3 regions of the Cellulomonas sp. ES6 genome follow, and region 3 is predicted to be linked to each of the others. Evidence: predicted binding sites of a transcription regulator. Region 3 holds the regulator's gene; each other region holds the start of a gene.

Region 1 (3,982 bases), 830 kb from region 3:
CTACATCCGCGCGAGGCAGCGCATCGTCCGCAAGCTCCTCGGCCGGCCCAGCCTGTTCGTCAGCCCCCTGGGCGCCGCGTGGGAGGAGCCCGCCCGGCAGAACCTCGGCGCGGAGCTCCACAAGCTCGACAAGGTGCTCGCTGAGCTCGAGGACGGCGCCACGGGCCAGGGCGCCGCTGCCGAGGGCGTCGCGGGGCCGGACGCCGCGGGTTCGGCCGGCCCGGCCGGGTCCGCTGAGGCCACGGCCGCCGACCGGCACCCGGTGCGGCCCGGGGCGTGACGGTCCTCGTCGACCCGCCGCTCTGGCCGCGGCACGGCCGCACCTGGTCGCACCTCGTGAGCGACACGTCGCTGGACGAGCTGCACGCGTTCGCCGCGCGCGCCGGGCTGCCCCGGCGCGCGTTCGACCTCGACCACTACGACGTGCCCGACGACCGGCACGCCGCCCTCGTGGCGCTCGGCGCCGAGCCGGTCTCCGCGGGCGAGCTCATCCGCCGCCTGCGCGCCTCGGGCCTGCGCGTCCCGGCCCGCGACCGCCCCCGCCCGACCTGACCCACCCCCCACGCCGCCCGCCCCGTCCGGCCCGGCGAGTTCGGCAGTATGCGTGCGAGTTCGGCAGCTGCAGCTGCCGAACTCGACTCGGAGTGCCGAACTCGCGCCAGAGGGCGGGCACGCGCCCGGGGGTGGGCACGCGCCCGGGGGCGGGCACACGCCCGGGGCGGGTACGCGGCGGGCCGGCCACCCCCGGAGGGGTGACCGGCCCGTCGTGCGTGCGGTGCGGACGCTCAGCGCCCGCGTGCGGCGTGGCTCAGAAGTCCATGCCGCCCATGCCACCGGCGTCCGGAGCGGCCGGCGCGGCCTTCTCCGGCTTGTCGGCGACGACCGCCTCCGTGGTGAGGAACAGCGCCGCGATGGACGCCGCGTTCTGCAGCGCGGAGCGGGTGACCTTGACCGGGTCGTTGACGCCCGCGGCCAGCAGGTCCTCGTACACGCCGGTCGCGGCGTTCAGGCCCTGGCCGGACGGGAGGTTGCGCACCTTCTCCGCCACGACGCCGCCCTCGAGGCCCGCGTTGACCGCGATCTGCTTGAGCGGGGCGTCGATCGCGACCTTCACGATGTTCGCGCCGGTCGCCTCGTCACCGGTGAGCTCGAGCTTCTCGAACGCGACGGCACCGGCCTGGATGAGCGCCACGCCACCACCGGCGACGATGCCCTCCTCGACGGCCGCCTTGGCGTTGCGCACGGCGTCCTCGATGCGGTGCTTGCGCTCCTTGAGCTCGACCTCGGTCGCCGCACCGGCCTTGATGACGGCCACACCGCCGGCCAGCTTGGCGAGGCGCTCCTGGAGCTTCTCGCGGTCGTAGTCCGAGTCGGAGTTGTCGATCTCCGCGCGGATCTGGTTCACGCGACCGGCGATCTGCGCGGCGTCGCCGGCACCCTCGACGATCGTGGTCTCGTCCTTGGTCACGACGATCTTGCGCGCGGTGCCGAGGACCTCGAGGCCGACGGTGTCGAGCTTGAGGCCGACGGTCTCGGACACGACCTGGCCGCCCGTGAGGATGGCCATGTCCTGCAGCATCGCCTTGCGGCGGTCGCCGAAGCCCGGGGCCTTGACGGCGACGGACTTGAAGGTGCCGCGGATCTTGTTGACGACGAGCGTGGCCAGGGCCTCGCCCTCGACGTCCTCGGCGACGATGAACAGCGGCTTGCCGGACTGGATGACCTTCTCCAGCAGCGGCAGCAGGTCCTTGACGTTCGAGATCTTCGACTCGACGAGCAGCACGTAGGCGTCCTCGAGGACGGCCTCCTGGCGCTCCGGGTCGGTCACGAAGTACGCCGACAGGAAGCCCTTGTCGAAGCGCATGCCCTCCGTGAGCTCGAGCTCCAGGCCGAGGGCGTTGGACTCCTCGACCGTGATGACGCCCTCCTTGCCGACCTTGTCGAGCGCCTCGGCGATGAGCTCGCCGATCGCGCTGTCGCCGGCCGAGATGGACGCCGTGGCGGCGATCTCGTCCTTGGTCTCGATCTCCTTCGCCTGCTCCAGCAGGGCGGCGGTGACGGCCTCGACGGCCTGCTCGATGCCGCGCTTGAGGGCGATGGGGTTCGCGCCGGCCGCGACGTTGCGCAGGCCCTCGCGCACCAGCGCCTGGGCGAGCACGGTGGCGGTGGTGGTGCCGTCACCCGCGACGTCGTCGGTCTTCTTGGCGACCTCCTTGACGAGCTCCGCGCCGATCTTCTCGAACGGGTCCTCGAGCTCGATCTCCTTGGCGATGGAGACACCGTCGTTGGTGATCGTGGGGGCGCCCCACTTCTTGTCCAGGACGACGTTGCGGCCCTTGGGGCCGAGGGTGACCTTGACGGTGTCGGCGAGGGTGTTCAGACCCCGCTCGATGCCGCGACGGGCCTCCTCGTTGAAGGCAATGATCTTGGCCATGGGGCTATCGATCCTTCACTCTGGCTCGTGGTTCGGCCGGTCGGTGCCCGCGACGGACGGTCGCTCCGGCCCGTCGGTCATGTCCCGTCGGGCGGTGCGACCTCACCGGGTCGGCCTGGGTTGTCATTCTGTCACTCTCGACCCGAGAGTGCTAACACCAATGGTTAGCACTCGACCCTGGTGAGTGCAAGGCGCTCCGCCCTCGGCGGACGCGTCCGGGCCGGTAGCCTGCCGCGCATGCCCGCTCGCCGCACCACCGCCGTCGTGCTGCTGGCCGCGCTGGGCACGGGACTCGTGGCGTGGGGCGCGTCGGGGCCGCGGGACGCGTCGCTGCCGCTCTACGCCCAGGGCGTGGCCCTCGACGCCACCGGCGCCGTGGTGGACGTCCCGGTCGGGTCACCGGCGGCGCTGCACGACGGCACCCGCGTGCTGGACGTCCCGGGCACGCGCGCGGACGACGCGCTCGCGGAGGAGCAGCGGGCGTGGCTCGCCTCCGGCTCCCTGCCCGGCGGGGCCGACGGGCCGTACGCGGACATGGTCGCCGACGCGCTGCTCGACCTGCACACCCTGCTGCTGCCGGACGGGGCGGCGGTGGCAGCATGGACCGACCGGTGGCGCTACGTGTGGCCCCGCGACGCCGCGTTCGTCGCGGTCGCGCTGGCCCGGACGGGGCACGGCAACGACGCCCTGGACGTGCTCGGCTTCCTCGACCGGGTGCAGGCGCCCGACGGCTCGTTCGAGGCGCGGTACCTGCCCGACGGGTCCGGGCCGCCGGACGGCCGCGCGCCGCAGACCGACGGCACGGGCTGGGCGCTGTGGGCGGCCGGCGAGGTGGTCGACGCCCAGCCCGCGGACCGGCGCCGGGCGGTGGCCGAGCGGCTCCGCGGGCTCGTGACGCGGTCCGCCGCCGGCGCGGTCGCGCTCACCGCCGACGACGGCCTGCCGCCCGCCTCCCCGGACTACTGGGAGGTCGCGGAGGACGAGCTGACCCTCGGGACGGTCGCGCCGCTGCTCGCGGGCCTCGAGTCGGCGCCGGCGCTCCTGGAGCTGCTCGGCGAGGACGGGGCTGCGGCCGCCGCCCGGGAGGCCGCCGGGCGCACCCGGGGCGCCGTCGAGCGGGAGTTCGGCGACGACACCGCGTACGGCCGGTACGCCGGCGGAAGCGTCCCGGACGCCGCGAGCGCGTTCGTCCTGCCCCCGTTCCAGCCGGAGCCGCTGACCGGGGCGCTCGACGCGTGGCAGGCCTCGGCGGAGGCGATGGCACGTCCCGCGGGCGGCCTCGCGCCCGGGGCGGCGTGGAAGCGCGACGGCATCTCCTGGACGCCGCAGACCTCGCTCTACGCCCTGGTGGCCGCGGAGAACGGCCGGCCGGACGAGGCGCGGGCCCGGCTGGACTGGCTCGACGCCCACCGGACGACGCTCGGCGCGCTGCCGGAGAAGGTGCTCGCGGACGGCTCACCCGCGGCGGTCGCCCCGCTGGCGTGGACCGCGGCGTGCGTGGTGCTGGCCGTCGGCGCGCTGGACGGCTGACCCGGCGCGCCGACGGCC
Region 2 (3,982 bases), 1.7 Mb from region 3:
GGCTCCCCGGGCGCGGCCATCAGCAGCGCGATGCGCCGGCGCGACGGGTGCGCCGGCACCCGGCCCGAGCGGTCCCGCAGCACCGTGAGGGCCGCGGCCACCACGAGCGCGTCGGGCTCGTCGCCGGGGCGCGCCAGCACCGTGCGGGAGGCGATCCCAGCCCGGGCGGGTGCGACCAGGTCCGACCACCACCGCGTCAGGTCGGCGCCGGCGGGCAGGGCGAGCAGGCGGGCGACCTCGCCGGCGTCCGCGCGCAGCGCCGCGTCGATCACGGCGGTGGGGGTGGCGGGCCGGTCGGCGCGGGGCGGCGGCCGCAGGGCACCGAGCGACGTCACGCCGGCACCTCGGGCGGCGCCCGGACCCTCCGCACCGCCGACGAGGTCGGGCACGGCGGACAGGTGCCGCACCACCGGCTCCTGCGGGGCGCCCTCCCGGGCGAGGCGCGCGGCGTCCGACGGCGGCACCCCGTCCAGCGTCAGGGCCCGCATCCTCATCAGCCGTGCCAGGTCGGCCGCGCTGTAGCGGCGGTGCGCGCCGGCGGTGTGCTCGGACGGGCCCAGGCCGTAGCGGCGGTCCCACGTGCGCAGCGTCGCGGGCGCCACCCCGAGCCGCCCCGCGACGGCGGCCACGGTCAGCGTCGGCGCGGCGTCGCCGGCGTCCGGGGCCGGCGACCCGTCCGAGCCGGTGGTCTCGTCCGGGCCGGTGGTCTCGTCCGGGTCGGCGGTCTCACCCGGGTCGGCGGTCTCACCCGGGTCGGCGGGGTCGACGGGTCCGGCGGGGTCGGCCCGCTCGGTCGCGTCGGTGGCGTGCGGGTCCACCGAAGGTGCCCGCCCCGCCGTGCCGCCGTCGTCGTCGATCTGCATCTCGCCCGTCTCGTCCGCGCCCGTCGTCCTCGCGCCCCGCCGATTCTGCCGGGGATGTGGCGCGGTTTCCACCGGCGACGGCGCGATCGGCGACCGACCCGGCGCCGGACGGTTCGCGTCGAGAACGCGTCAACGCAGGTGAGGCCCGTCACGAATCGCTTCACGCCAGATCGCGACACGGTCTTGAACAACTCCTGGCGCGGTTGTACTGTCTCCAGCAGTGCAGTTCGACGCCGCACCAGGGACGGAGGTCCCAGAGGCGGACGGACCGCCTCACTCGCACGATCAGCCCGGTGGCTCGCGCCGCCGGAGGTATGGAGGAGCACATGGCCGAGATCTCTCGCCTCCCGGGCCCCGTGATGGAGCTCTGGGAGTGGCAGTACGAGGGCGCCTGCCGGGACGCCGACCAGGACCTGTTCTTCCACCCCGAGGGCGAGCGCGGGGCCGCGCGCCGCCGCCGCGCCGAGGCGGCCAAGGCCATCTGCGCGACCTGCCCGGTCATCAACGAGTGCCGCGAGCAGTCGCTCGCGGTCCGCGAGCCGTACGGCGTGTGGGGCGGGCTGTCCGAGGACGAGCGCGCCGCCGTCCTCGCCGCCGGCCGCACCCAGAGCCAGGTGGTCTGACCCCGGCTCCCCCTGACGTGGCGACCGCCGCGGTGCGATACCGCCCGGTCGCCGATCACGACGACGAGGCCCCCATCCGCGTGCGGAGGGGGCCTCGTCGTGCGTGCGGCGCGGTCCGGGCACGACGGGGCCCCGGACGCGGGGCCTACCCGGCGACGACCCCCGGACGCGCCGAGGCCCCCCTCCGCAGCGCGGAGAGGGGCCCCGGACGCCGGCCGGCCGCTCAGGGCCGGCGCGGTGTCACTTCGTGACGATCGCGAGGATGTCGCGGGCGGAGAGGATCAGGTACTCCTCGCCGTCGTACTTCACCTCGGTGCCGCCGTACTTGCTGTAGATGACCTTGTCGCCGACGGCCACGTCGAGCGGGACGCGGTTGCCGTTGTCGTCGACACGGCCCGGGCCGACCGCCAGGACCTCGCCCTCCTGGGGCTTCTCCTTGGCGCTGTCCGGGATGACCAGACCGGAGGCGGTCGTCTGCTCCGCCTCGAGCGTCTTGACGACGATGCGGTCCTCGAGCGGCTTGATGGAGACCGACACAGCGGACCTCCCCTTCGCGTGTGAGTGCTGCCTGATGTCCGTTGCCGCACCGTGCTCACGGCCGGCCGTCGTCGCGGGTGCCGGCGGCCGTGCGGGGCGGTTGGCACTCCCGGTACGAGAGTGCCGATCAGCACTCTAGGAACCCGTTAGCACTCGGTCAAGGCGAGTGCCAACGACGACCCCGGGCGCCGCGTCCGCGTGGGCGCGTCGTGCGAGGATCGCGGCATGGACGCGTCCGGCCTCGCCAAGCTGCTCAGCCCCGAGGGCTGGGCCCTGCTGTCGGCGCTGCCCCCCTACGACGAGCAGCACGCGATGGCGCTGTCGGAGCGGCTGCGGCGCGACGGGTTCCCCGCGGACCTCGTCGCGGCCGCGCTCACGCAGTCCCGGCTGCGCGCGCGGGCGCACGCGAAGCTCGGCGAGTTCGCCGACGGCATGCTGTTCACGCCCGCCGGGCTGGAGCAGGCCACCCGCCTGGTCGTCGCGGCGCAGCACGCCCGCCGGTACCAGGCCGCGGGCGTGCAGCGCGTGGCGGACCTCACGTCCGGGATCGGTGCGGACGCGATGGCGTTCGCCGGCGTCGGCCTGCGGGTGCTGGCCGTGGACGCGGACGAGACGACCGCCGCGCTCGCGACGGTCAACCTGCGCCACTTCCCGGAGGCCGAGGTGCGCCACGGCGACGGGCTGGGCGTCGACCTGGAGGCCGAGGGCGTCGACGGTGTGTACGCCGACCCCGCGCGGCGCACGGCGGGCGGCAGCCGGGTGTTCGACCCCGCGGCGTACGCCCCGCCGCTGGACGCCGTGCTGGCCCTGCGGGCGCGCGTGCCCGCGCTCGGCCTCAAGCTCGGGCCCGGCGTCCCGCACAGCGCGCTGCCGGACGACGCCGAGGCGCAGTGGGTGTCCGTGGACGGCGACGTCGTCGAGCTCGGGCTGTGGTTCGGCCCGCTCGCCCCGGAGGGACCGGGACGGTCCGCGCTCCTGCTCGGGGGCTCCGGCGGGTCCGTGCTGCTGCGCGGCGGCGACGCGACCGCCGACCCGCACCCTCCCGTCGGCCCGGTCGGCGCGTACCTGTACGAGCCCGACGGCGCGGTGATCCGCGCCGGGCTGGTGGCGGAGGTCGTCGCCGGCGTGCAGGGCCGGCTGCTGGACCGCACCATCGCCTACGTGACCTCGGACGCGCTGCACGCCACGCCGTTCGCGACGGCCTACCGCGTGCTGGACGACCTGCCGTTCGGCCTCAAGCGGCTGCGGGCGTACCTGCGCGAGCGGGACGTCGGCGCGCTGACGATCAAGAAGCGCGGCACCGCGGTCGTGCCCGAGCAGCTCCGGCGCCAGCTCGACCTGCGGGGCTCCGTCCCCGCGACGATCGTGCTGACCCGGGTCGCCGGGCAGCAGCAGGTGCTGCTCGTCGAGCCGGTCGGCGCATGACGGCGCCGGCGCGGCTGCCGTTCGCGCGGTCGGAGCGGTCCACCGTCGGCATCGAGTGGGAGCTCGCGCTCGTCGACGCCGACTCCGGCGACCTCCGGCAGGTCGCCAGCACGGTGCTCGACGCGGTGCGGCCCGCGGACGGCGCCGAGCACCCGGCCATCAAGCAGGAGCTGCTGCTCAACACCGTCGAGGTGGTCTCCGGCGTCTGCCGGACGGTCGGCGAGGCGGGCGCCGACCTGCAGCGCGCGATCGACGAGGTCCGCACCGTCACGGACCCGCTGCGCGTCGAGCTCATGAGCGCGGGCACGCACCCGTTCGCCCGCTGGGCGCAGCAGAAGGTCACCGACAAGGAGCGGTACGCCACGCTCATCGACCGCACGCAGTGGTGGGGCCGCCAGATGCTCATCTACGGCGTGCACGTGCACGTCGGCATCGAGGACCGCGCCAAGGTGCTGCCGATCTCCCGGGCGCTGCTGACCTGCTTCGCGCACCTGCAGTCGCTGTCGGCCTCCAGCCCGTTCTGGGGCGGCAAGG
Region 3 (3,982 bases):
GGTCGGCACGATCCAGCAGCTGTTCTCGGGGTACGAGCGCGGCCGGGCGTTCGGGTACTTCGGCGCGACGATCGGGGTGTCGACGGCCCTCGGCCCGCTGCTGGGCGGGCTGATCATCCAGGCGTTCGGGGCCGAGCACGGCTGGCGGTGGGTGTTCTTCGTGAACGTCCCCGTGATCGCGGTGGTGCTGCCGCTGGCCGTGCGGTTCCTGCCGCGCGGCCGCCCCGGGCCGTCGGCCGCGTCCGCGCGCTCGGGCCGCCCGCGCCTGGACGTGCCGGGCCTGGCGCTGGTCGCGGTGACCACGACGGCCGTGATGGTGCCGTTCGTCATCACCACGGGCGAGGGCGGCGACGACCCGGCGCGCTGGTGGTGGCTCGCGGTGGCGGCGGTGCTGGCCGTGGCCACGGTCGCGTGGGAGCGCGGGTACCAGCGGCGGACCGGCGCGGCCGTCCTCGACCCGCGGGTGCTGGGGGAGCCGTCGTTCCGCAACGGCGCGCTGCTCGGCATGGCGTACTTCGCCGGGTTCACGGCCGTGTTCCTCGTCACCACGCTGTACCTCCAGCAGATCGCGGGGTTCACGCCGCTGCAGGCCGGGCTGGTGGGCATGCCGTTCGCGATCGCGTCGGCCGTCGCGGCGCAGCAGTCGGGCCGCCTGGTCGCGACGCGGGGGCGGGCGCTGGTGGTCGTGGGGCTGGTGCTCGTGCTCACGGGCCTCGTCGGCACCGACCTGGCGATCCGCCTGGTGGACCCGCCGGCGGTCGGGCTCGTGGTCGCCGGGACGCAGATGGTCGCGGGCGCCGGCAGCGGCCTGGTCATCTCCCCGAACCAGACGCTCACGCTCGCGCGCGTCCCGCTGGACCGGGCGGGCGTCGCGGGCAGCATGCTGCAGGTCGGGCAGCGGGTGGGCTCCGCGCTCGGCGTGGCCGTCGCGCTGTCGACCTACTACACGGCGCTGGCCGCGGGCGTCGAGGGCGGCGTGGCCGCCGGCCGGGCGCTGCTCGTCACGGTGGCGCTCGTCGCGGTGGCCCTCGTGGTCGGCGTGGTGGACCTGGTCGCGCGGCGCCGCGACCCGGCCGCGACCGGCGGGACGTCGGGGCCCGGGGCCGTGGTCGCGGGCGGCAGGGCACCTGCCCGTGCGGCCGAGTAGAATTGGCACTCGCGTCGGGTGAGTGCCATCCCGGCCGCGCGTCGCCGGCGGCCGCCGGACGGCGCGGTGGCCGGACGTGGGGCGAGGCGGACCCGGCGTGACGGGCGGCCGGACAGGCATCGGGAGGTGGCGATGAGCGAGGACCGCAGGCTGGACGTGCTGCGCGCGATCGTGGAGGACTACGTCGCCACCCGCGAGCCCGTCGGCTCGCGCGCGCTCGTCGAGCGGCATGCGCTCGGCGTCTCGCCGGCCACCATCCGCAACGACATGGCCGCGCTCGAGGAGTCCGGCTACATCGTGCAGCCGCACACCTCCGCCGGCCGGGTGCCGACCGACAAGGGCTACCGGCTGTTCGTCGACCGGCTCGCGACCGTCAAGCCGCTGTCCGCCCCGGAGCGGCGGGCCATCGAGACCTTCATGGAGGACGCGGCCGACCTGGACGACGTGGTCGACCGCGCCGTCCGGCTGCTCGCCCAGCTCACCCACCAGGTGGCCGTCGTGCAGTACCCGTCGCTGCGGCGCACTGCCCTGCGGCACGTCGAGCTCGTCCCGGTCGGCGACCGGCACCTGCTCGTCGTCATCATCACCGACCACGGCCGCGTGGAGCAGCGCACGCTGGAGCTGGCGGACCCGCTGGACGAGGCCGTCGTGGCCCGGCTGCGGGTCCGGCTCAACGTGGCGGCAGCCGGCCGGCGCCTCGCCGAGCTGGACGCCGTGCTGTCCGGGCTGTCCGACGAGTTCGAGCCCGTCGCGGCCCCGCTGGTGCGCGCCGTCGTCGCCGTCGTGGAGGACACGCTGGCCCGCGAGAGCGAGGAGCGCGTGGTGCTGGCCGGCACCGCGAACCTCGTGCGGGGCGGCGGCCAGGACTTCGCCCGCACCATCAGCCCCGTGCTGGAGGCGCTGGAGGAGCAGGTCGTGCTGCTGCGGCTGCTGACCGAGATGGCCGAGGACGAGGCCGCCGTGGCCGTCCGCATCGGCCGGGAGACGCAGCACGAGGGCCTGGTGGAGACCTCGTTCGTCACCACCGGCTACGGCGGGCCCGGTGACGGCGGCGGTGCCGCTGTCGCCCGCATCGGATCGGTCGGCCCGCTCCGCATGGACTACCCCGGGACCATCGCGACGGTGCGTGCCGTCGCCCGCTACCTGTCCCGGATCCTCGCCGGGTGACCGGCCCCGACCGCACGCCCCGCGCCCGCCCCCGCGGCGCCCCCGACCCGCGTCGACGCGCGCGACCGACAGGAAGTGACGAGTGAGCGACTACTACGAGGTGCTCGGCGTGGACCGCGACGCCACGCCCGAGCAGATCAAGAAGGCCTACCGCCGGCTGGCGCGCGAGCTGCACCCGGACGTGGCCGGCGCCGACGCCGCGTCGGAGGAGCGGTTCAAGGACGTCTCCCGGGCGTACGACGTGCTCTCCAACCCGGAGAAGCGCCGCATGTACGACATGGGCGCCGACCCGTCGTCCCCGGGCGGCGGCATGGGCGGGGGCTTCGGCTTCCAGGACATCTTCGAGACGTTCTTCGGTGCCGCGGCGGGGGGCGGTGCGCAGCGCGGCCCGATCCCGCGGGCGCGCCGCGGGCAGGACGCGCTCGTGCGGCTCGACATCGACCTCGCGGAGGCCACGTTCGGCACGCACCGCGAGGTGCCGGTCGACACGGCGGTGGTCTGCCCCACCTGCGGCGGCACCTGCTGCCGTCCCGGCACGTCCCCGCGCACCTGCGACGTGTGCGGCGGGCGCGGCAGCGTCCAGCGCGTCGCGCGCTCGTTCCTCGGCCAGGTCATGACGTCGCAGCCGTGCGCGGCCTGCCACGGGTTCGGCACCGTCATCCCCGAGCCCTGCACCGAGTGCGCCGGCGAGGGGCGCGTCCGGTCGCGCCGGGTCCTGGAGGTCGACGTCCCCGCGGGTGTCGACACCGGCACGCGCATCAAGCTCACGGCGCAGGGCGAGGTCGGCCCGGCGGGCGGCCCGGCCGGCGACGTGTACCTGGAGATCCGGGAGCGCCGCCACGAGACGTTCGTCCGGGAGGGCGACGACCTGCACTGCACGCTGCAGGTCCCGATGACGGCGGCGGCGCTCGGCACGGTGCTCACGCTGGAGACGCTGGACGGCCCCCAGGAGGTGGACCTGCGTCCCGGTACGCAGCCCGCCCAGGTGGTCACGCTGCGCGGGCTCGGGGTCGGCCACCTGCACGCCGGCGGCCGCGGCGACCTGCACGTGCACGTGGACGTCCAGGTGCCGACCGCGATGGACGACGAGCAGGCGGAGCTGCTGCGCCGGCTCGCGGCGCTGCGCGGCGAGGAGCGCCCGGAGGCGCGGCTGAGCGCGTCGGCGCCGGGGGTGTTCGCGAAGCTGCGCGACAAGCTCGCCGGACGCTGACGCGTGACGGCACCCGTCTTCCTGGCCGAGCCGGGCGGCCTCGCCGCGCTCGCCCCCGGCGACCTGTACCTGCTCGACGGCACCGAGGGGCGGCACGCGGGCGTCGTGCAGCGGCGTGCGCCGGGGGAGCGCGTCGACGTCGTCGACACGGCCGGCGTGCGGCTGGTCGGCGAGGTCGAGCACGTGGGCCCCGAGGGCGTGCACCTGCGCGTCCAGGAGGTCGTCGTGGAGGCGGTGCCCGCGCCGCGGCTCGTCCTGGTGCAGGCCCTCGCGAAGGGCGACCGGGACGAGCTGGCGATCGAGGCGGCCACGGAGGTCGGCGCCGACGGCGTCGTGCCGTGGCAGGCCGAGCGGTCGGTCGTCGTGTGGCGCGGGGACCGGGCGGCGAAGAGCCGGGCGCGCTGGCTCGGCACCGTCCGCACCGCGGCGAAGCAGGCCCGCCGGGCGCACGTGCCCGA

The links. Region 3 encodes HrcA, which represses chaperone genes, less so after heat shock. Its sites were predicted from a motif close to TTNGCACTCGNNNNNNNCGAGTGCNAA; they were not measured.
Region 1: a site for HrcA is predicted at 2,599-2,625, ahead of groL (chaperonin GroEL). Genes of this name have one in related genera too.
Region 2: a site for HrcA is predicted at 2,170-2,196, ahead of groES (co-chaperone GroES). Genes of this name have one in related genera too.

The regions. Positions count from the first base shown of each region.
Region 1 is NZ_CP125655.1:1,733,732-1,737,713, forward strand. It holds gene P9841_RS08130 (HD domain-containing protein) at 1-280, shown strand, start outside; gene P9841_RS08135 (DUF4031 domain-containing protein) at 277-552, shown strand; gene groL (chaperonin GroEL) at 809-2,434, opposite strand; gene P9841_RS08145 (glycoside hydrolase family 15 protein) at 2,672-3,964, shown strand.
Region 2 is NZ_CP125655.1:3,363,029-3,367,010, reverse strand. It holds gene P9841_RS15735 (MerR family transcriptional regulator) at 1-863, opposite strand, end outside; gene P9841_RS15730 (WhiB family transcriptional regulator) at 1,190-1,486, shown strand; gene groES (co-chaperone GroES) at 1,727-2,023, opposite strand; gene P9841_RS15720 (class I SAM-dependent methyltransferase) at 2,249-3,448, shown strand; gene P9841_RS15715 (glutamate--cysteine ligase) at 3,445-3,982, shown strand, end outside.
Region 3 is NZ_CP125655.1:903,793-907,774, reverse strand. It holds gene P9841_RS04320 (MFS transporter) at 1-1,147, shown strand, start outside; gene hrcA (heat-inducible transcriptional repressor HrcA) at 1,280-2,314, shown strand; gene dnaJ (molecular chaperone DnaJ) at 2,397-3,524, shown strand; gene P9841_RS04305 (16S rRNA (uracil(1498)-N(3))-methyltransferase) at 3,528-3,982, shown strand, end outside.